One region of the Pantoea sp. X-Soil-TKNS-1207 genome, then DNA from elsewhere that is predicted to be linked to it. Evidence: riboswitches for the same ligand, from Rfam matches in the RefSeq annotation. Region 1 holds a riboswitch; each other region holds the start of a gene.
What was found. A riboswitch is a leader RNA that binds a small molecule or an ion and turns the genes downstream of it on or off. The one in region 1 is predicted to bind thiamine pyrophosphate.
Positions count from the first base shown of each region.

Region 2: another riboswitch for thiamine pyrophosphate. It lies ahead of AC6I8V_RS24445 (LuxE/PaaK family acyltransferase); the one in region 1 lies ahead of thiB (thiamine ABC transporter substrate binding subunit).
Region 3: another riboswitch for thiamine pyrophosphate. It lies ahead of thiC (phosphomethylpyrimidine synthase ThiC); the one in region 1 lies ahead of thiB (thiamine ABC transporter substrate binding subunit).
Region 4: another riboswitch for thiamine pyrophosphate. It lies ahead of thiM (hydroxyethylthiazole kinase); the one in region 1 lies ahead of thiB (thiamine ABC transporter substrate binding subunit).

Region 1 is NZ_AP035958.1:768,133-773,013, forward strand. It holds gene thiP (thiamine/thiamine pyrophosphate ABC transporter permease ThiP) at 1-786, opposite strand, end outside; gene thiB (thiamine ABC transporter substrate binding subunit) at 762-1,748, opposite strand; TPP riboswitch at 1,796-1,893, opposite strand; gene sgrR (HTH-type transcriptional regulator SgrR) at 1,929-3,590, opposite strand; gene AC6I8V_RS03450 (MFS transporter) at 3,846-4,881, shown strand, end outside.
Region 2 is NZ_AP035960.1:257,397-262,277, forward strand. It holds gene AC6I8V_RS24435 (NAD(P)-dependent oxidoreductase) at 1-641, shown strand, start outside; gene AC6I8V_RS24440 (Rpn family recombination-promoting nuclease/putative transposase) at 706-1,620, opposite strand; TPP riboswitch at 1,752-1,878, shown strand; gene AC6I8V_RS24445 (LuxE/PaaK family acyltransferase) at 1,978-3,060, shown strand; gene AC6I8V_RS24450 (acyl-CoA reductase) at 3,057-4,505, shown strand; gene AC6I8V_RS24455 (SDR family oxidoreductase) at 4,530-4,881, shown strand, end outside.
Region 3 is NZ_AP035958.1:273,721-278,601, reverse strand. It holds gene hemE (uroporphyrinogen decarboxylase) at 1-755, opposite strand, end outside; gene nudC (NAD(+) diphosphatase) at 795-1,568, opposite strand; gene rsd (sigma D regulator) at 1,657-2,163, shown strand; TPP riboswitch at 2,250-2,350, shown strand; gene thiC (phosphomethylpyrimidine synthase ThiC) at 2,430-4,355, shown strand; gene thiE (thiamine phosphate synthase) at 4,352-4,881, shown strand, end outside.
Region 4 is NZ_AP035958.1:2,872,979-2,877,859, reverse strand. It holds gene chiP (chitoporin ChiP) at 1-1,070, opposite strand, end outside; gene AC6I8V_RS13455 (DUF3606 domain-containing protein) at 1,552-1,728, shown strand; TPP riboswitch at 1,828-1,928, shown strand; gene thiM (hydroxyethylthiazole kinase) at 1,962-2,747, shown strand; gene thiD (bifunctional hydroxymethylpyrimidine kinase/phosphomethylpyrimidine kinase) at 2,744-3,544, shown strand; gene fbaB (class I fructose-bisphosphate aldolase) at 3,689-4,741, shown strand; gene AC6I8V_RS13435 (GntR family transcriptional regulator) at 4,807-4,881, opposite strand, start outside.

The DNA of each region.
Region 1 (4,881 bases):
CTGGCTTAGCAGCACCAGCAGCAGGCAGCAACCCAGCTGGAGCAACGCCAGCAGCGCCGCGCGGCCAGGATCGTAATCAAAGTTCAGCGCCTGATAAATCGCCAGCTCCAGCGTGGTGGCCTGCGGGCCGCCGCCCAGTGCCAGCACGGTGGCGAAACTGGCAAAGCACAGCATAAAAATCAGCGCCGCGGTGGGCAGAATCTGCCGCCGCAGCCACGGCCACTCCAGCAGGCGGAACAGATTCCAGCCGCGTAAACCGAGCTGGGCCGCCAGCTGGCGTTGCTCGCCCGGAATGCTTTCCAGCGCCTGCAATAACATCCGTGTCGCCAGCGGCAGATTGAAAAACACATGCGCCAGCAGAATGCCGTGCAAGCCATAGGGCGAGAAGTGATAGTTGATCCCCAGCATGGCGCACAACTGCGCCAGCCAACCGGTGCGGCCATACACGCTCAGCAGGCCGAAGACCGCCACCAGCACCGGTAACACCAGCGTCATGGCGCACAGGCGCAGCAGCAGGTTACGACCGGGAAAACGCCGCCGGTACAGCGCGCGTGCCAGCGGGATCGCGGGCAGCACCGAGAGCAGCGCCGACAGCCACGCCTGCCAGAAAGAGAAGGCCAGCACATGGTGCAGATAGCTGTCGGCAAGCAGGCTGCGCCAGTCGCCAATCGGCGCTGACATCAGCAAGGCGCCAAAAGCCAGCAGCGCCACCGCGCACAGCAACAGCGCGGTGAAGCTGCCGGGTAACAGCCAGCCGGGGATTAACGGCTGACGGCGCGTTGCCATGCACTGATCCAGGCTTTGCTATGTTCGGCCACCTCGGCCGGGCTATATTGCAGCGCGGTTTGCGGCACGTTCAATGCCTGATATCCCGCAGGCAGGTCGCTCTTAATCACCGGATACATCCAGTTGCCGGTCGGGATGGTCTGCTGGAAAGCCGGGGAGACCATAAATTGCATAAACTGCTGCGCCAGCTGCGGTTGCTTGCTGCTGGCGAGCTGGGCCGCCACTTCGACCTGCAAATAATGGCCTTCGCTGAACGGCGCCGCGGCGTAGTTATCTTTCTTCTCTTCAATGATGTGATACGCCGGAGAGGTGGTGTAGCTCAGCACCAGATCGCTTTCCCCTTTCAGAAACAGGCCATAGGCTTCGCTCCAGCCCTTGGTGACGGTGACGGTTTTCTGCGCCAGCTTCTGCCAGGCATCCGCTGACTTATCGCCATAGACCTTTTGCATCCACAGCAGCAGGCCAAGGCCCGGCGTGCTGGTGCGCGGATCTTCATAGATAACGCGCCATTTTTCCGGGCTTTCGACCAGTTCTTTCAGGCTTTTCGGCGGGTTCTTCAGCTTGTTTTTATCGTAGACGAAGGCGAAGTAGCCGTAGTCGAACGGAATAAAGGTGTCGTTGTGCCAGCCGCCCGGCAGTTGCAGCGCCTGGGTATCAACCGGGCTTTTGGCGAACAGGCCGGTTTTTTCCGCAGCCTGCACCAGGTTGTTGTCGAGGCCCAGCACGATATCCGCTTTGCTGTTTTTGCCTTCCATCCGTACGCGATTCAGCAGCGACACACCATCTTCCAGCGCCACGTATTTCAGTTCGCAGCCGCACTGCGCTTCAAAGGCTTTTTTCACCGCCGGACCAGGACCCCAGTCAGCGGAGAAGGAGTCGTAGGTGTAGACGGTAAGCACGGGTTTGGCGGCAAGCACCGGGGCGGAGACCAGCAACAGCACGGGCAGAACTTTGTTTAACACTTTGCGCTCCTTGAGGAGAAGATAAGGTTGAGTCGCAAAGGATCTGAGCAGTGAGGCATCTCAAATCCCTACGCCGGTATTAGCCGGATCAGGTTCGACGGGTCTCTCTCAGCCCCTATAACGCCGGGCACCCCGTTGAGAACGGCTCATTCTAGACATTTCCGGGTCAGGGTGAAAGGTTCACAGCTCCGGTGGCGCAAACCAGGCGGATTTAAAATCAAACCAGCCGAGGGTGTTCATTCGCACGCCGCGCATACTGCGCTGACCTTCCAGTAATAACCAGTGATGGAACAGCGGATGCAGGTTATCGCTATCCACCAGCTGCTTACTCCATTCGGCAAGGGGCAGCGTCTTTTCGCGCCAGCGAGCCGCCGCCTCTTCCCAGTCGATCGGGATACAGTGGTGCATCAGCGGCAGTTCGTAGAGTTGGGCGAATAACGAGTAATCCAGCGGCAGGGTGAAGTTGACGCTGCCCAGCCAGATATCGCTCTCGCCCTCGCCGTTAAACCACTCTTCATAGCTCAGTTCGCGGGTGATCAGCTCGACGCCCTGTTGCGCCAGCAGGGGGCGCAGCGCGTTGGCGATGCCTTCGTGCTCCACATGATGGCTGTACCAGCTGATGGTGAGCTGCTTCAGGTTTTCCGGTTTGCTGACCGAGGTCAGGTCGCGGCGATGGTGCCAGCGCGGCAGCAGGCCATAGGCCGGGAACCAGTAGCGTTGATAGCCGACGCCTGCGTGACTCAGCAACGCGATGGGGTTGAACAGATAGCTGACCCAGCGGCGGAAATGGGCGTCGCGGCCTTTTTCTGAACGCTGGTCATACAGCAGGAAGTAACATCCTTCCTCCAGCCGACTCTCCTCCGATTTCTCATCGGCGGTTTCCCCTTGCAGCTTCACCCCGGCATACACCAGTTCGTCGCTGATTTCCGGCAGCACCCAGATCGACACATCGTCGATCAGCGCGCGATAGCCGAAGTAGTCATCGAAGGCGGCGATCTTCAGCTGGCTTTGCTGGTTGCGTACCACGCTGTATGGACCGGTGCCGATAGGCTGGCGGGCGAAGTCGCGCAGGGTTTGCCATTCACGCGGCAGGATCATGGCGCTGACGCTGCCGAGCAGCCAGGGTAGCCAGTTGTCGGGCTGGCTGAGCTGGATATCCAGCGTCCAGGGAGCGGAGGAGTGCAGCGCGGTGATATGGGAAAACAACGGCTGGCTGCGCACGCGCTCCAGCGTGCTGATCACGTCGGCCATCTCCAGCTCGCGACCGTGATGAAAACGAATTGCCGGGCGCAGGAAGAAGCGCCAGTGCAGCGGCGAGGTTTGTTGCCAGTGGTGGGCGATATCGGGTTCGATTTCCCCCTTTTCCTCATTTACCCGCGTCAGGCCGCTGAAGATTTGTCGCGCCAGATGGGTTTCCGAACGCCGCAGAGGGGAGCCGGGCAGCAGATTGGGCAGCGGACGGTAATAAAGTACGCGCAGAATATGTTTGCCCTGACGGAAGCTGCGGCCCAGATGGGCAGCGATCATTTGCCGCACCTGATTTTTATCGCCGACCAGCTGCACCAGCTGATCGATACGATCCTGCTCCAGCAGATCTTCGGCGCGCTGCTGCTGGAGCGCCAGGCCGGTGTAGCAGAAGCTGAGCAGGGAACGCTTGCCGCGCCCGGCCTCCGCCTGCCAGATTAACCAGCCCGCCTCCTGCATCGCATTCAGCAGGTTGCGCATATGGCGGCGCGAGCAGTGCAGCAACTCCGCCAGTTCGTTCAGCGTGGTTTCCTGATCCTGGCCCTGACAGTTTTGCCACAAGCGGATAAATTGCTGTTGCAGCCGTGAAGAGGACATAAAAGGGGAACTCCTTCTCGTAATCGCTCTGTTTTTCCTGCCTCATATTAGAGGCATAGTGGAGGGTAATGGAAGAGCGGGAGGCATTCAGTCATGAATGGCGCTCTGCCAGCGGTTCCGCCGACGTGGAACCTTTTCTGAGTAGGGTGCAATTTCCCCGCCAGCAGTGTTTTCTCTGCTGGCTTTTTTCGTTTTGCTGTGAAATCTTCTACCCTCTTTTTTGTTGTCCGCTTTCATCCGCAAAGGGATTTCAGTATGAAATCGCTGTTAACGCGTCAACGCCGCGCCAACCCGGTTTACCTGGCCTTTATGGCTGTCTCTTTTATGATGGGTGTGGCCGGTGCGCTACAGGCCCCGACGCTCAGCCTGTTTCTGACGCGCGAGGTGCAGGCGCGTCCGTTCTGGGTCGGCATCTTTTTTACCGTCAATGCCATCGCCGGCATCGTTATCAGCCTGCTGGTGGCGAAACGCTCCGACAACCAGGGCGACCGCCGTAAGCTGATCCTGTTTTGCTGCCTGATGGCGGTATTCAATGCGCTGCTGTTCGCCTTCAATCGCCACTACCTGACGCTGATTACCCTCGGCGTGCTGCTGTCGGCGCTGGCGAGCGTGTCGATTCCGCAGATTTTTGCTCTGGCGCGCGAGTATGCCGACCAGTCGGCGCGTGAAGTGGTGATGTTCAGCTCGGTGATGCGCGCGCAGCTGTCGCTGGCGTGGGTGATCGGCCCGCCGCTGTCGTTCGCGCTGGCGCTGAACTACGGCTTTGTAACGTTGTTTGTGGTTGCGGCGGTGATTTTTCTGCTCAGTATGCTGCTGATCTGGCGCACCTTGCCCTCGGTGCCGCGGGTAGCGGCCTCGCCGGAGCAGGTGCTGACGCAGCTCAGTCCGTGGAAAGATAGCCAGGTCCGGCTGCTGTTTATCGCGTCGGTGATTATGTGGACCTGCAACGTTATGTATATCATTGATATGCCGTTGTATATCAGCACCACCCTCGGCCTGCCGGAAAAGCTGGCGGGTCTGCTGATGGGGACCGCCGCCGGGCTGGAGATTCCGGTGATGCTGCTGGCCGGGCATTACGCCCGCCGCTTCGGCAAGCGCCGCCTGATGTTGCTGGCGCTGGTGGCCGCCATCCTGTTTTATCTCGGTCTGGGGCTGTTCCACTCGCGCACCGCGCTGATGGTGTTGCAACTGTTTAATGCGGCGTTTATCGGCATCATCGCCGGGATTGGGATGCTGTGGTTTCAGGATTTGATGCCGGGGCGTGCCGGCGCGGCAACCACCATGTTTACCA
Region 2 (4,881 bases), on a different replicon from region 1:
CGGGGCTGCTGAAGCAGGCCCGGCCGGGTTTGGTCCATATCATTAGTTCAACGATCTCCGTCGCTTTTGCGCAAACGTTAGTGGAAGCGCACCGCGCTGCTGACATCGCGCTGGTGGCGGCGCCAGTGCTGGGACGTCCCGATGTGGCTGCCCAGGGCGCACTGAATATCCTCGCGGCAGGCGCGCCAGAGGCAATGGCAAAAGCGAGGCCGGTGCTGGAGGCCATCAGCAAACGTATCTGGGATATGGGGGCGTTTCCCCCTACTGCTTATGCGTCCAAGATTGCCTGCAATATGATGATCACCATGGCGATTGAGGCGATGGCCGAGGCGGTGGTACTGACCGAGGCCAACGGACTGGAACGTGAAAAATTCTTTGATTTAATTCTTAATACCTTATTTGGCAGCCGGACCTATCAGGTCTATTCGCGCAATCTGATCCATGAAGTGTATGAACCTGGATTCAGGGCAACGCTGGGCTTAAAAGATTTGCGGCTGGCAACCGAGGCTGCTTCTGCGTTGCACGCCAGCCTGCCGGTGCTGAAGGCCGTTCATCAGCAAATGAGCGAAGCGGTTGCTGCGGGAGGCGGGGATAAGGATTGGTCCATTATGGCGGATTATACGCTGCGGACCGTCGGTTAACATTTGCAGGGAAGCTGCACTGACGGTCATGGTCAGTGCACCTTCATCAGAAATGATTCACCGTTCAGTGCCTGATTTTTTCCATGTCGCTCTCAGACAGGCCTGTCATTCTCATCACTGACATCCAGTCCTGACCGTTGTCGAGCAGAGTCCGGGCGATCTCGAGTCTGGTCTCAAGCGCACCAAGCTGTTTACCTTGCTGAAGGCCTTTCTCGATACCTTTCTGCTCAAGTTGCTGTGCGATAGTCATAAGTTCGTCCTCATGCTGGGGTACGCGTCGCGCCAGTTCGCGAATAAAGGTTTCTGCATCGGGCGTTTCGCCTACCTGTAGCATGTAGTTTACCAGCCCGCGCATTTGCTGTCCGGTCATAAATTCGTTCAGCATCAGCAACGCCAGCTGTTCAACCAGTTCTGCCAGGTTGCGATGGCGGATATGCTTCTGCAACAGGGTCAGGGCGGCCATACTGCGATGCTGCATGATTTCATCGTCGGGTATCACCGTGATGTCAACCAGCGGAAAATCATCACTGTATAGCCCTGCGGCCAATTCTGGTTCGCTAAACAGCTCCAGCCAGTTAACCGGGTAGGGGTAAGGGCTGCGTTTTCCCTGATAAAACAACACCGGTATCACTAACGGCAGCTTTTTATGTCCGGCATCCAGATGCTGCTGCATCGCGGCAATCGCATAGCGCATCAGTCGAAACGCCATATGTTTGTCCGGTGAACTTTGATGCTCGATCAGCACATGAATATAGCCGTCGCCGCGTCCGGTTCTGAGCGAGTAAAGCACATCGCTGTAATAGGGGCGCAGATCATCTTCGACAAAGCTGCCCGATTCCAGCTTCAGCGTTGACAGATCGCAGATATCCAGCAGCGCCGGTGGCAGGTGCAGCATCATAAAATCCCGCGCGGTATGCGGGTGTGAGAGGAAGGTCTTAAACACCGTATCATGCGGTGTAGGCGTGCTTTTTTTCATCATCCTGATGTCCCGCTGTCATTATTCCATCGCGAAAATTCTACCACTGCGGCAGGGCCGAAGTGGGTGAAGGCGCTAACAATTTGGGGAAAGAAGGGTGCTTGACACCCTGTCTGGCAACGTCCTAGACTGCGGCTTGTTCCAAGGGGTGCCCTGCTAGGGGGCTGAGATTCTACCTGCCTGAATGGTGTCCGGGCAACGTAGTGACCCTCCGAACCTGATCCGGCTAATACCGGCGTAGGGATGCGGGACATGGGGTGACCACACGCCCTTTTTTCCATCTTTGTGCTTTTCAGCGGACAGATCGCGCTCTTAAGGCGTTGCCTGAGAGTATTTGCAATCGCAAAGATGGACACGGACATGACCGAAGCGGCAATTATCGCAGCATTGCTGGAATTCCTTCAGCGCGCAGAGACCACAGACGACGATTTCAACCGGCTGGCACTGGCTATCTTCGCGTATCAATTCGAACACAATCCCTTCTATCGCCGTTTTGCGATCCAGCGCGGACGCACGCCGCTGACGGTAAAAACCTGGCGAAAAATTCCCGCCGTTCCCCTCTCTGCCTTTAAAGATCTGACCCTGAGCTGCCGCCCGGTGGAAGAGATCCCGCATGTGTTTATGACCAGCGGCACAACCGGAACCCGCAGGGGATGCAGCTACCATCCCACGCTGGCCGTCTACGATCGGTCGATGATCCTGAATTTCCGTCAGCGCTTTATGGCGGGGCGAGAGCGGATCCGCATGGGCATCCTGTTCCCTGATAAGGCGGCCATGCCGAACTCATCGCTGGCACATTATCTCGCGCTGGCGATGCAGGAATTTGGCCTGCCCGGCAGCGAGGTGATGATTGGCGCTGACGGCCTCGATATAGCGCGGGTGTTCGCCGCGCTTGAACGGGCGGAGGCCAGCGGAGAACCCTATGCGCTGCTGGGCGCGAGCTACAGCTTTGTCCATTTGCTTGATGAAATGCAGCGTCAGGGACGTCGTTTCACCCTGCCGCAGGGCAGCCGCCTGCTGGATACCGGGGGATTTAAAGGCCAGTCGCGCGAGATCGGGGCAAAGGAATTTTACCCCGCGCTGACAGAGGCGTTTGGCGTCCCGCCTACGGACTGCATCAACATGTACGGGATGACCGAACTCAGCACGCAGTTTTATGACTCGGGCAACGCCGTTTACCCGCCGGTTAAATCCGGGCCTCACTGGATCCGCACCAGGGTGGTCAATCCGCTTACCGGCGATGACGTGCCCGATGGCACCCTCGGAGTGCTGGTCCATCACGATCTGGCCCATTTCAACCCGGTTGCCGCGATGCTGACGGAAGATGCCGGCGTCGCAGTTCCCGGCGGCTTCCAGCTGCTGGGTCGGGTTGCCGGTGCCGATGCGAAAGGCTGCTCGCTGGCGATGGATGAATTTCTCAGCGCTGCGCAGGCGAAACGGTGAAAGAGGTCGCCGGCTATCTGCCGGGCCTCGCCGCCAGCGAGGTGCAGTGGCGCGAACTGAACTTTAGCCACCGGGGGGAGAGCCTCGTCGTCGCTGTACCGGAATTAAATGCTGATCAGATCGCCGGGCTGGCCGCGCGTATCCGTACCAATGCCCGCGCTTATCTGCGCACGCTGAGCGTAGCGCGTATCATCGCCATCATTGACGAGGCGGTGGCGCGACTGCTCGATCGCCGCCATCCGCTGCGTATCCGGGCTGAGCGGCTGTTGCCGATCGTCACCGGCTACGATGCCGAGATGGTCCGGCTCGGCCTGACCGGCTACCTCAAAACCTTCCGCCAGCCCCAGCTGAAGCGCTTTTTGTCAGAAGATTTCGCCGATCCGCAGATCCTTGATGATTTCCAGCCACGGCCCAGCGGTGGTTTCGCCAGGGCTTTCGGCCCGGAGCTGCTGCTGCATATCTGGGCCGGCAATGTGCCGGGTCTGCCGCTCTGGAGCCTGATTTGCGGCCTGCTAGTCAAAGCCGGGACCCTGGGCAAACTGCCGGGGAGCGAGCCGCTGATGGCGGGCTGGTTCGCTCAGCTGCTGGCAGAGATCGATCCGCAACTCGGTGAATGCCTCGCCGTGGTGTGGTGGAAGGGCGGCGATGCCGAGGCAGAGAACAACTGGTTCAGCCAGGCCGATGTGGTGCTCGCCTATGGCGGGAATCGTACGCTGGCCGCCATTCAACAGCGTCTGCCGGTGACCACACGTTTTCTGCCCCACGGCCACAAAATCAGCTTCGGCATGGTGTCACGGATGGCGCTGGATAGCCGCAAGGGCGCGGCGCTGGCCCGCCGGGTGGCATTTGACGTGATGCGTTACGACCAGGCCGGTTGCTATTCACCCCAGATGGTGTTTGTGGAACGTGGCGGCAAGGTCTCACCCGACGAATTCGCCGCCTATCTTGCCCATGAACTTAGCGCCCTGGCGCATCGCCATCCCCGTCGTCCGCTGTCGATGGCGGAGATGAATAGCCTCGCCGCCTGGCGCAATGGCGAAGAGATGCGCGCGCTGGCCGGTGACGCTACGCTGTTTGGCGACCCGGCTGACGGCTGGGCGGTGGTGTGCGTCGCGGAGCCGGAAGCGTTGTCTCCCGCAGCGCTGGGACGCACCCTGAAAATTGTCCCGGTCGACACCCTGGACGACGCCGTTGCGCTGGTTGCGCCGCAGCGTGATTTTCTCCAGACGGCGGGCGTGGCCGCAGCGCCGGAAGAACTGTTTCGCCTCTCCGTCCTGCTGGGCCAGGCTGGCGTCACGCGCATTGCCGCGTTGGGTGAAATGACGTCGCCTGAAGCGGGCTGGCATCATGATGGCCGTTTCAGCCTGCTCGATCTCGTCACCATAACCGGAATTGAACAGGCGGCGGAAGCGGCTGCCGAGGGGTTTGCCCCCTATGCAGACTGACTATCCCCCCCAGGAGGTGTTTTAATGAAGTTCAGAGAACGTACCATTCTCGTCACCGGTGCGAGTCGGGGCATTGGCGCAGCGATTGCCCGCGCCTTTGCCGCAGAAGGGGCCTTTGTCGTCGTGAATTATCGGCAAAGCGCCACCGCAGCGGCAGCGGTGGTGGATGACTGCCGGGCGCTGGGCGGCGAGGCACTGGCGCTGGCTGCCGATGTGACCTCGGAAGAACAGGTTGCGCAGATGATGGCGCGCATTGTCGACGCGACGGGCCGCCTCGATGCGGTGATCAACAACGCATTTTCCCCCTACGTCTTCGATACCGATAACCGCCTGCGTTTCTGGGAAACGCCCTGGGCAGGCTACCAGAGCCAGTTCG
Region 3 (4,881 bases), 490 kb from region 1:
CCACCCTTGGTGAACAGGGTAACTGGCACGCGGCGGCCTTCGTTTTCATGCAGCACGCTATCGACGATTTTGTGCATGTAGTAGAGCGAGAATTCGCGGTAGTCACGTCCGGTCAGCACGCCGCCCCAGGTGTCAAACACCATGATCGACTGCGCACCGGCTTTGATCTGCGCATTCAGGTAAAGGATCACGCTATCGGCGAGCTTATCCAGCAGCAGATGCAGCGTCTGCGGCTCGGCGTACATCATCTTTTTGATTTTGGTGAAGGCTTTGCTACTGCCGCCTTCCACCATATAGGTCGCCAGCGTCCACGGGCTACCGGAGAAGCCAATCAGCGGCACTTCGCCTTTCAGGTTATGCCGGATGGTGCGTACCGCATTCATCACATAACCCAGTTCCTGCTCCGGATCGGGCACCGGCAGTTTGTCGACATCGGCACGGCAGGTAATCGGGTGCGAGAAACGCGGGCCTTCGCCAGTTTCAAAGTAAAGCCCCAGCCCCATCGCATCGGGGATGGTGAGGATATCGCTGAAGAGGATGGCCGCGTCCAGCGCATAGCGGCGCAGCGGTTGCAACGTGACTTCGCACGCCAGCTCAGCATTTTTACACAGCGACATAAAGTCACCGGCTTCGGCACGGGTGGCTTTATATTCCGGCAGATAACGCCCGGCTTGTCGCATCATCCATACCGGGGTGATATCCACCGGCTGACGTAACAGGGCGCGCAGATAACGATCGTTCTTCAGTTCACTCATAATTGGCTCTCTTTCTTGCAGGGCGCCAGTGTAGCATTTTCACGTCGCGCTGGCGCGACACTGGGCAACGGTATCTTCAATCAAACGCCGCGCCACGGTGCCCGGCGGCGGTAGTAATGGCAGCGCATCGTAGTGATACCAGCCAGCGTCCAGCAGCTCCTTGCCATCATGTTGCAATTCGCCGCCTTCATAATCGGCCATAAACGCCATCATCAGCGAATGGGGAAACGGCCACGGCTGCGACGTCACATAACGCACGTTTTTAACCCGTACGTTGCTCTCCTCCATCACCTCACGCGCCACCGCCTGCTCAAGGGTTTCGCCCACTTCGACAAATCCGGCCAGCACGGTGTAGATGTTGTTGCGATGACGGGCATGGTTAGCCAGCAAAATTTCATCGCCGCGGCGAATCGCCACAATGATGCAGGGCGCGATTTGCGGGTAATAACGTTCACGACAGTGGCCGCACAGGCAGGCGAACTCACGTTTGCTCAGATGCATTTCATGGCCGCAATAGCCGCACCAGCGATGCGAACGGTAGAACTCCGCCAGCTGCACTCCCCTGCCGGCGAGCTGAAACAGGCCGACATCTTCGTCGATCAACTGGCGAACGGACGCCATGTTGTCGGGACGGTTCTCACGCACCAGCCAGACGCTCTCCCCCTGCCACTCGCCAATGACCATGCCGTTGCTGCCTGCCAGACCAAACTGCTGCGCGGTGCCGTGCGGCAATTCCCCCTGCGGCAGCCAAAGTTTTTGCTCATGGCTGACAATCCACCAGCCAGCGTCTACGCTTGAGATCTCACGTTGCATATAAATTGTCATCCTTAGCGTCAATTCGTACGCCGAAATGCTGATGTCAGGTTTGTTAATCAACAACTATACCCAAATGGAGCGACGTATGCTTAACCAGTTAGATAACCTGACCGAGCGTGTCGGTGGCGGTAATGAATTGGTCGATTCCTGGCTAAACGCGCGTCGTCAGTTACTGGTGACTTATTATCAGTTAATTGGCATGAAGCCGAAGAAAGACGCGATGAGCGCACTGGATGAACGGGCGCTGGATGCGTTTTGCCACAACCTGGTGGATTATCTTTCCTCCGGTCATTTCAGCGTTTATGAACATATTATCAGTGAGATGCAGGGCGACAGCCCGATGATTGCTGCCGCACAGCTTTATCCATCGCTGGAAGCCAATACCGAGCGACTGATGCAGCTGTACGATGGTCATTTACAGCAGGCGATCACCGACGATAACTGCACCCTGTTCCAGCAGGCCCTGTCTGAAGTGGGTGAAGTGCTGGAGTCGCGCTTTACGCTGGAAGACAAACTGGTGCATCTGGCATGGGACAATCAGCTGGCACATCCGCCGGTTGCCAATGAGAGCATCGTTGCCCGTCCGGCGTAAAACGGGCAATTGTAAAATACTTGTGATTCACGAAAAGCCCCTCTATGCTGAGCGGGCTTTATTGTTTTGCGGTTACAGCGTAAAACATGATCTTGTCGGAGTGCCCATCTGGGCTGAGACCGTTAATTCGGGATCCGCGGAACCTGATCAGGTTAGAACCTGCGAAGGGAACAAGAGTAAACATCATCAGCACGGTGCCCGCACCGCTTCTGTTACTCATTCCGGACTCCGGACAAGCAACTTCCATCATTTACAGGAAACTTGCTATGTCTGTTGCAAAAACCTCTCGTCGTGAACAGCGCGCCCAGGCGCAGGCGTTTATCGATTCCCTCCAGGGAACCGCGTTTCCCAATTCCCAACGCATCTGGATCACCGGCAATCGCCCTGATATTCGCGTACCGATGCGCGAAATCCAGCTCAGCCCAACCCTGATCGGCGGCAGCAAAGACCATCCGCAGTACGAAGAGAACGAAGCAGTCCCGGTGTATGACACCGCCGGTGCCTATGGCGATCCGGCAGCAACCATCGATGTACATCAGGGTCTGGAAAAACTGCGCGCGCACTGGATCGCCGAACGTGGCGACAGCGAAACCATCGACCAGCTCAGCTCCAGCTATACCCAGCAACGACTGGCGGATGAAGGACTGGATCACCTGCGTTTTGAACATTTGCCCCAGCCGCGCCGCGCCAAAGCCGGGCGTCGCGTTACCCAGCTGCACTACGCGCGTCAGGGCATCATCACGCCGGAGATGGAATTTATCGCGCTGCGTGAAAACATGGGCCGTGAGCGCATCCGCGGCGAAGTGCTGCTGCAACAGCATCCCGGTCACAGCTTTGGCGCGCATCTGCCGGAAAATATCACCGCGGAATTTGTTCGCGAGGAGGTCGCCGCGGGTCGCGCCATCATCCCGTCCAACATCAACCATCCTGAATCTGAGCCGATGATCATTGGCCGTAACTTTCTGGTGAAGGTGAATGCCAATATCGGCAACTCCGCCGTCAGTTCCTCGATTGAAGAGGAGGTGGAAAAGCTGGTGTGGTCGACCCGCTGGGGTGCCGATACCGTGATGGATCTCTCGACCGGACGCTATATCCATGAAACGCGCGAATGGATTTTGCGTAACAGCCCGGTGCCGATTGGCACCGTACCGATTTACCAGGCGCTGGAGAAGGTGAATGGCGTCGCCGAAGACCTCAACTGGGAAATCTTCCGTGATACCTTGCTGGAGCAGGCGGAACAGGGCGTGGATTACTTCACCATTCACGCCGGTGTGCTGCTGCGCTACGTACCGATGACGGCAAAGCGCCTGACCGGCATTGTGTCGCGCGGCGGCTCGATTATGGCGAAGTGGTGCCTGTCGCATCATCAGGAAAGTTTTCTCTACCTGCACTTCCGTGAGATCTGCGAGATCTGCGCCGCCTATGATGTGGCGCTGTCGCTGGGCGATGGTCTGCGTCCGGGTTCCATCCAGGATGCCAACGATGAAGCGCAGTTTGCGGAACTGCATACGCTGGGCGAGCTGACGAAAATCGCCTGGGAATATGACGTGCAGGTGATGATTGAAGGTCCGGGCCATGTGCCGATGCAGATGATTCGCCGCAATATGACTGAACAGCTGGAGCATTGCCACGAAGCCCCTTTTTATACCCTCGGACCGCTCACCACCGATATCGCGCCCGGCTACGACCATTTCACCTCCGGCATTGGTGCCGCGATGATTGGCTGGTTCGGCTGCGCGATGCTGTGTTATGTCACACCGAAGGAGCATCTGGGTCTGCCGAATAAGGAAGATGTCAAACAGGGGCTGATTACCTACAAAATCGCCGCCCATGCCGCCGATCTGGCCAAAGGCCATCCTGGCGCGCAGATCCGCGATAACGCGATGTCGAAAGCGCGTTTTGAGTTTCGCTGGGAAGATCAGTTCAATCTGGCGCTGGACCCGCACACCGCCCGCGCCTATCACGATGAAACCTTACCGCAGGAGTCGGGCAAAGTGGCGCATTTCTGCTCCATGTGCGGCCCGAAATTCTGTTCAATGAAAATCACCCAGGAAGTGCGCGAATATGCTGCCCGCCAGCAGGCGGAAGCCCAGCCGATTGAAATTGGCATGGCGCAAATGTCGGACGCCTTCCGCAGTCGTGGCGGCGAGCTTTATCACGCCCCCGATGCCCTTAAAGAGGAAAATGTATGACCGCCCCATTCCCCAGTACCGCTCCGCGTTTAGGCCTTTATCCGGTGGTGGATAGCGTTGAGTGGATTGCCCGTCTGCTGGAGGCGGGCGTACGCACCATCCAGCTGCGGATTAAAGATTGCCAGGATGAAGAGGTAGAGGATGCTGTCCGTACCGCTATCACGCTGGGCAAACAGTATCACGCCCGACTTTTTATCAATGATTACTGGCGGCTGGCGATCCGTTATAACGCTTACGGTGTGCATCTTGGACAGGAGGATCTGGATGTTGCCGATCTCAACGCCATTCGCGAGGCAGGATTACGTCTTGGCCTGTCGACCCATGACGACGCCGAACTGGATCGCGCGCTGGCGCTGCGTCCTTCCTATATCGCGCTGGGACATATTTTCCCGACGCAAACTAAAGATATGCCATCTGAGCCGCAAGGCATTACCGAACTGAAGCGCCATCTGGCGCGCCTGCAAGGTATTTCGACGGTCGCGATTGGCGGGATTTCGCTGGCGCGCGCGCCCGAGGTGCTGGCAAC
Region 4 (4,881 bases), 2.1 Mb from region 1:
TTCTCGCCATTGGCGTTCCAGTCGGAACGTGAATCCCACCATACATCCAGGCGACCGTTCGAGCTGGCATAAGGCGGCGTCATGCGTTGCAGGAAAAAGCCCTGATTGCCTTCGGCTTTAACCCAGGTACCTTCGAGGCGGAAATCAAAAGCGCCGAGGGTGTAGCCAAACGTCATGGCCTGCAACCAGGCTAACCCGTCGTAGACATCGTTGACGCTGCTGGCACCGCCGCGTTCACGATCCTGCGCGCCGTAGAATTGATAGCTGGTGCGCAGCGGTTGGCCTGCCAGCGGCAACTGCCACGAGGCTTTGGCGAAGTACTGGTCCATATAATTCGCCGCCTGGCCATACGCGCCTTCCAGCACCAGATGGTTCTTAAAGTCGTATTTCGCACCGAACGATTGCAGCCATGGGATATCGGTCACGCCATCGGCTTTGCGGAAGTTGTACATATGCTGATACCAGGGCGCTTTGTACTGATCCGTCCACATCCATGAGAAGGAGAGGGCGCCGGCATCGTTAAAATCAAAGGCGGCACCGGTTTCCACGCCACGATAGGTGCCCGGCAGGAAGCCCCAGTGCGATGCCAGTAGCGTCTGGCCGGTCGGTTGCAGATAACCTGCGCGCAACCAGTAGTCCTGCCATTGGGTTTTTAGTGCGGCTTTATACAGGCTGGCGCCATTTTTATCGCCAGTCCACTGCTCATCCCAGCGGGTGCGTGCATTGCTGAAGCCAATTTCGTTCGGTGCCGCCGGGCCACCGTTGGTCAGCTCCAGGGCTCCATAAGCGGCGAGATCGAGACCGATGAAATTCGCCAGATAGCCAGACGAAAAATCGAGGCTGGCATTGGCAGAGGCGTGGTGCAGGTTGGCGTCGTACTGGCCGTACTTACCTTCCTGCGGGTCCATCTCTTTGCGATCGCGCTGGCGTTGCCAGTAATAGAGTGCGCCGTTAAGCGAGGAGTCATCAATGAAACCTTGTGCCAGAGCTGGCGTAGCGGGGATGAAGGTTGTGGCGAAGAGGGTGGTGGCAATGGCCGCAGAGAGCGGCGTGCGAATAATCCTGCGCATGGTGAATCCTCCGTGATAATTCCCTTAGTGACGATTATTTTCCGTAACTGTTACTTAATGTAACCAGTGGCGTGATGCTATTTTTCGCGGCGCGAATTATCAATGACGTTTATTACAATTTATGACACGACACGCAAAATAAGGATTTTAATCTTTCTTCATCATATAGTTACGTGAATGTTGAGTTTGTAACCAGTTTGTGGGAAGGCATAGGTTTACGCGTATCATTCAGACAAAGGTGGCGGTGATCAGGCCAGCACAGAAGAGTCAAAATGCTCGATTACTATACTTAAGTTCAATGACTGCACCTTGATCTGGGTGCGTATATTGTCTAGGATTTTTGCCTGGAGCCAGCGCGATGCTGGCTCCAGGTCTGAAGGGGGGGACGTAATGCAGGAACAAACCGCTAACTTCCTTTGCTAAAGCGAGCAGGTAAGTTGGCGATCGTCATGTTTTCAACATTAACCTCAGGAGCTGCAAAATGGCTGATGATTTAAAGAGAAGACAACCGGAAGACACGCGCTTTATTAGTCTTAGTGAAACCTGGGAGGTCGAATACTGGACTAAGACCCTGGAAGTAACCGCATCAGAACTTCGCACCGCAGTGGCAAACGTAGGGAATGGCACGGAAAAAGTTAAGCAATATCTGCGCAAATGACTTTCAGGTAAGACACACCTAACTAACCCCGTTTTACGGGGTTTTTTTATTGCCTGGCTGGCGCGACTTCCCGTATGCTGGCGGGATGTAATGAACGTTACTCACGACTCGGGGTGCCGCTTTCCGCAAGGAAAAGGCTGAGATACACCCGTTGACCTGAACTGGATAATGCCAGCGTAGGGAAGTCAGATGCCTGACCGCATTCGCCTTCTTGATCGCCGGTTGGGAGCCTTATGAAACAGCCTGACCTTCTTCCCCCCGCGCAGCTCGCGCACTCTCTGCAACGACTCCGTCAGGACGCACCGCTGGTCCACTGCATGACCAATGACGTCGTGCAAACCTTTACCGCCAATGTGCTGCTGGCGCTGCGCGCCTCACCGGCGATGGTCATCGACGCTGACGAAGCCGCGCAGTTCAGTGGCTTTGCCGATGCTCTTTTGATCAACGTAGGGACGCTGACCCGCGATCGCCGGGACGCGATGCAGGCTGCCGTGCTGGCCGCCAATAACGCCGCTACGCCCTGGACGCTCGATCCGGTGGCGGTGGGCGCACTCACGCTGCGCACCGAATTCTGTCAGCATCTGCTGAGTCAGCAACCCGCAGCCATTCGCGGCAACGCCTCGGAAATTCTTGCGCTGGCGAACCAGGCCGCGGGCGGGCGCGGCGTCGACAGCCTGCATCAGGCGGATGCGGCGCTCAGCGCGGCGCAGCAGCTGGCGCGTGACTATCACAGCATCGTGGCGGTGACCGGCGAGGTGGATTACGTCACCGACGGCTCGCGCACCTTCGCGATCCCCGGAGGCAGCCCGCTGATGACACGGGTTGTGGGTACCGGCTGTGCGCTGTCTGCGGTGGTAGCGGCGTTTACCAGCCTGCCGGGCGACCGCCTGCAACATGTGGCCGCTGCCTGCCGCGTGATGTCGCTGGCGGGTGAACGCGCCGCGCAGCAGGCGCAGGGGCCGGGCAGCTTTGTCGCCGCTTTCCTTGATGGGCTTTGGACACTGGAGGAGGCGCTATGAAACGTATCAACGCACTCACCATTGCCGGTACCGACCCCAGCGGCGGCGCGGGTATTCAGGCCGACCTCAAAACGTTTTCAGCGCTCAGCGCCTACGGCACCAGCGTGATCACCGCGCTGGTGGCGCAGAATACCTGCGGCGTGCAGTCGGTCTATCGCATCGAACCGGATTTTGTTGGCGCGCAACTGGATTCGGTGCTGGACGATGTGCGCATCGACAGTGCCAAAATCGGGATGCTGGCGGAAACCGCCGTGGTGGAGGTGGTGGCCGATAAGCTGAAGCGTGCCAGCCTGCCGTTCGTGGTGCTGGACACGGTGATGCTCGCCAAAAGCGGCGATCCGCTGCTGTCGCCGGATGCGGTCGCCAGCATTCGTGAGTTGCTGTTGCCCCAGGTTTCACTGATCACGCCGAATCTGCCGGAGGCTGCCGCGTTGTTAGGCCGCAGCATGGCGCAGGATGAGAAAACCATGTTGATGCAGGGCGATGCGCTGCTGGACCTCGGCTGTGAAGCGGTACTAATGAAGGGAGGACATCTGAGTGATGCGGAAAGCCCGGACTGGCTGATCACCCGCAGCGGACGTCAGCGTTTTACCGCGGCGCGCGTAAACACCCGTCATACCCACGGCACCGGTTGTACGCTCTCGGCGGCGCTGGCCGCGCTGCGTCCGCGCCACGAGGACTGGGCAGCAACGGTGGCGGAGGCCAAAGCCTGGCTGCAACAGGCGTTGCTGCACGCCGATTCTCTTGAGGTAGGGAAAGGCATCGGCCCGGTGCACCATTTTCATCGCTGGTGGTAGGACGCCGCGGATTGCCAATTTTTTCCTGCGAATCCGTCTGAAAAATGGAGTCAGCAATTTGCCAGCCTGGCGGGTTTCGGTCCAGGCTGTTGGGGGTGAGTCGACAGGTGTCGGCTCCAATCCAGCCATTAATCAGGAGTTAACATGACGGACATCGTTCAGTTATTGGGCAAAGAGGCGGACAGCCTTCTTCAACATCGCTGCATGACCATTCCAGCGGAAAGCCTTTATTTACCGGGCGCGGATTATGTTGATCGCGTAATGACCGACAACAATCGTTCTCCTGTGGTTTTACGTAATATGCAAACCCTCTACAACACCGGCCGGCTGGCAGGGACCGGTTATTTGTCGATTCTGCCGGTCGATCAGGGCGTGGAGCACTCAGCGGGCGCTTCCTTTGCGGCCAACCCACACTACTTCGATCCGAAAAACATTGTTGAGCTGGCGATTGAAGCGGGCTGCAACTGCGTGGCCTCAACCTACGGCGTACTGGCTTCGGTGGCGCGCCGCTACGCACACAAAATTCCGTTTATGGTGAAACTGAACCATAACGAGACGCTGAGCTATCCCACGCAGTACGACCAGACGCTCTACGCCAGCGTTGAACAGGCGTTCAATATGGGCGCGATTGCGGTCGGTGCCACCATCTATTTCGGTTCAGAGCAGTCACGTCGCCAGATTGAGGAGATCTCCGCCGCGTTTGAACGCGCCCATGAGCTGGGTATGGTGACGGTGCTGTGGGCCTACCTGCGCAACAATGACTTTAAGAAAGACGGGGTGGATTACCACGCCAGCGCCGATTTGACCGGCCAGGCGAACCACCTCGCCGCCACCATTGGTGCGGATATCGTTAAGCAGAAGATGGCGGAGAATAACGGCGGCTACACCGCAGTGAATTTCGGTCATACCGATGAACGCGTCTACAGCAAGCTGACCACGGAAAATCCGATTGACCTGGTGCGTTATCAACTGGCGAATTGCTATATGGGGCGCGCCGGGTTGATTAACTCCGGCGGTGCGTCAGCAGGCGCGACAGATGTGGCTGAATCGGTGCGTACGGCGGTAATTAACAAGCGCGCAGGCGGCATGGGGCTGATTCTGGGCCGTAAGGCGTTTAAGAAGTCGCTGAAAGAGGGCGTGGCGCTGATTAATGCGGTGCAGGATGTCTATCTGGCGAAAGATGTGACGATAGCGTAATTCCCCCTAACCCTCTCCCGTCTTGCGGGAGAGGGCCGGGTGAGGGCATCAGTACGCCCCCGACGTCAGGGCGTCTCAAACCATTCGCTATTCCGCTCTGCGATCGGCGTTATAGTCAGGATCATTTCCTGCAAATGGCG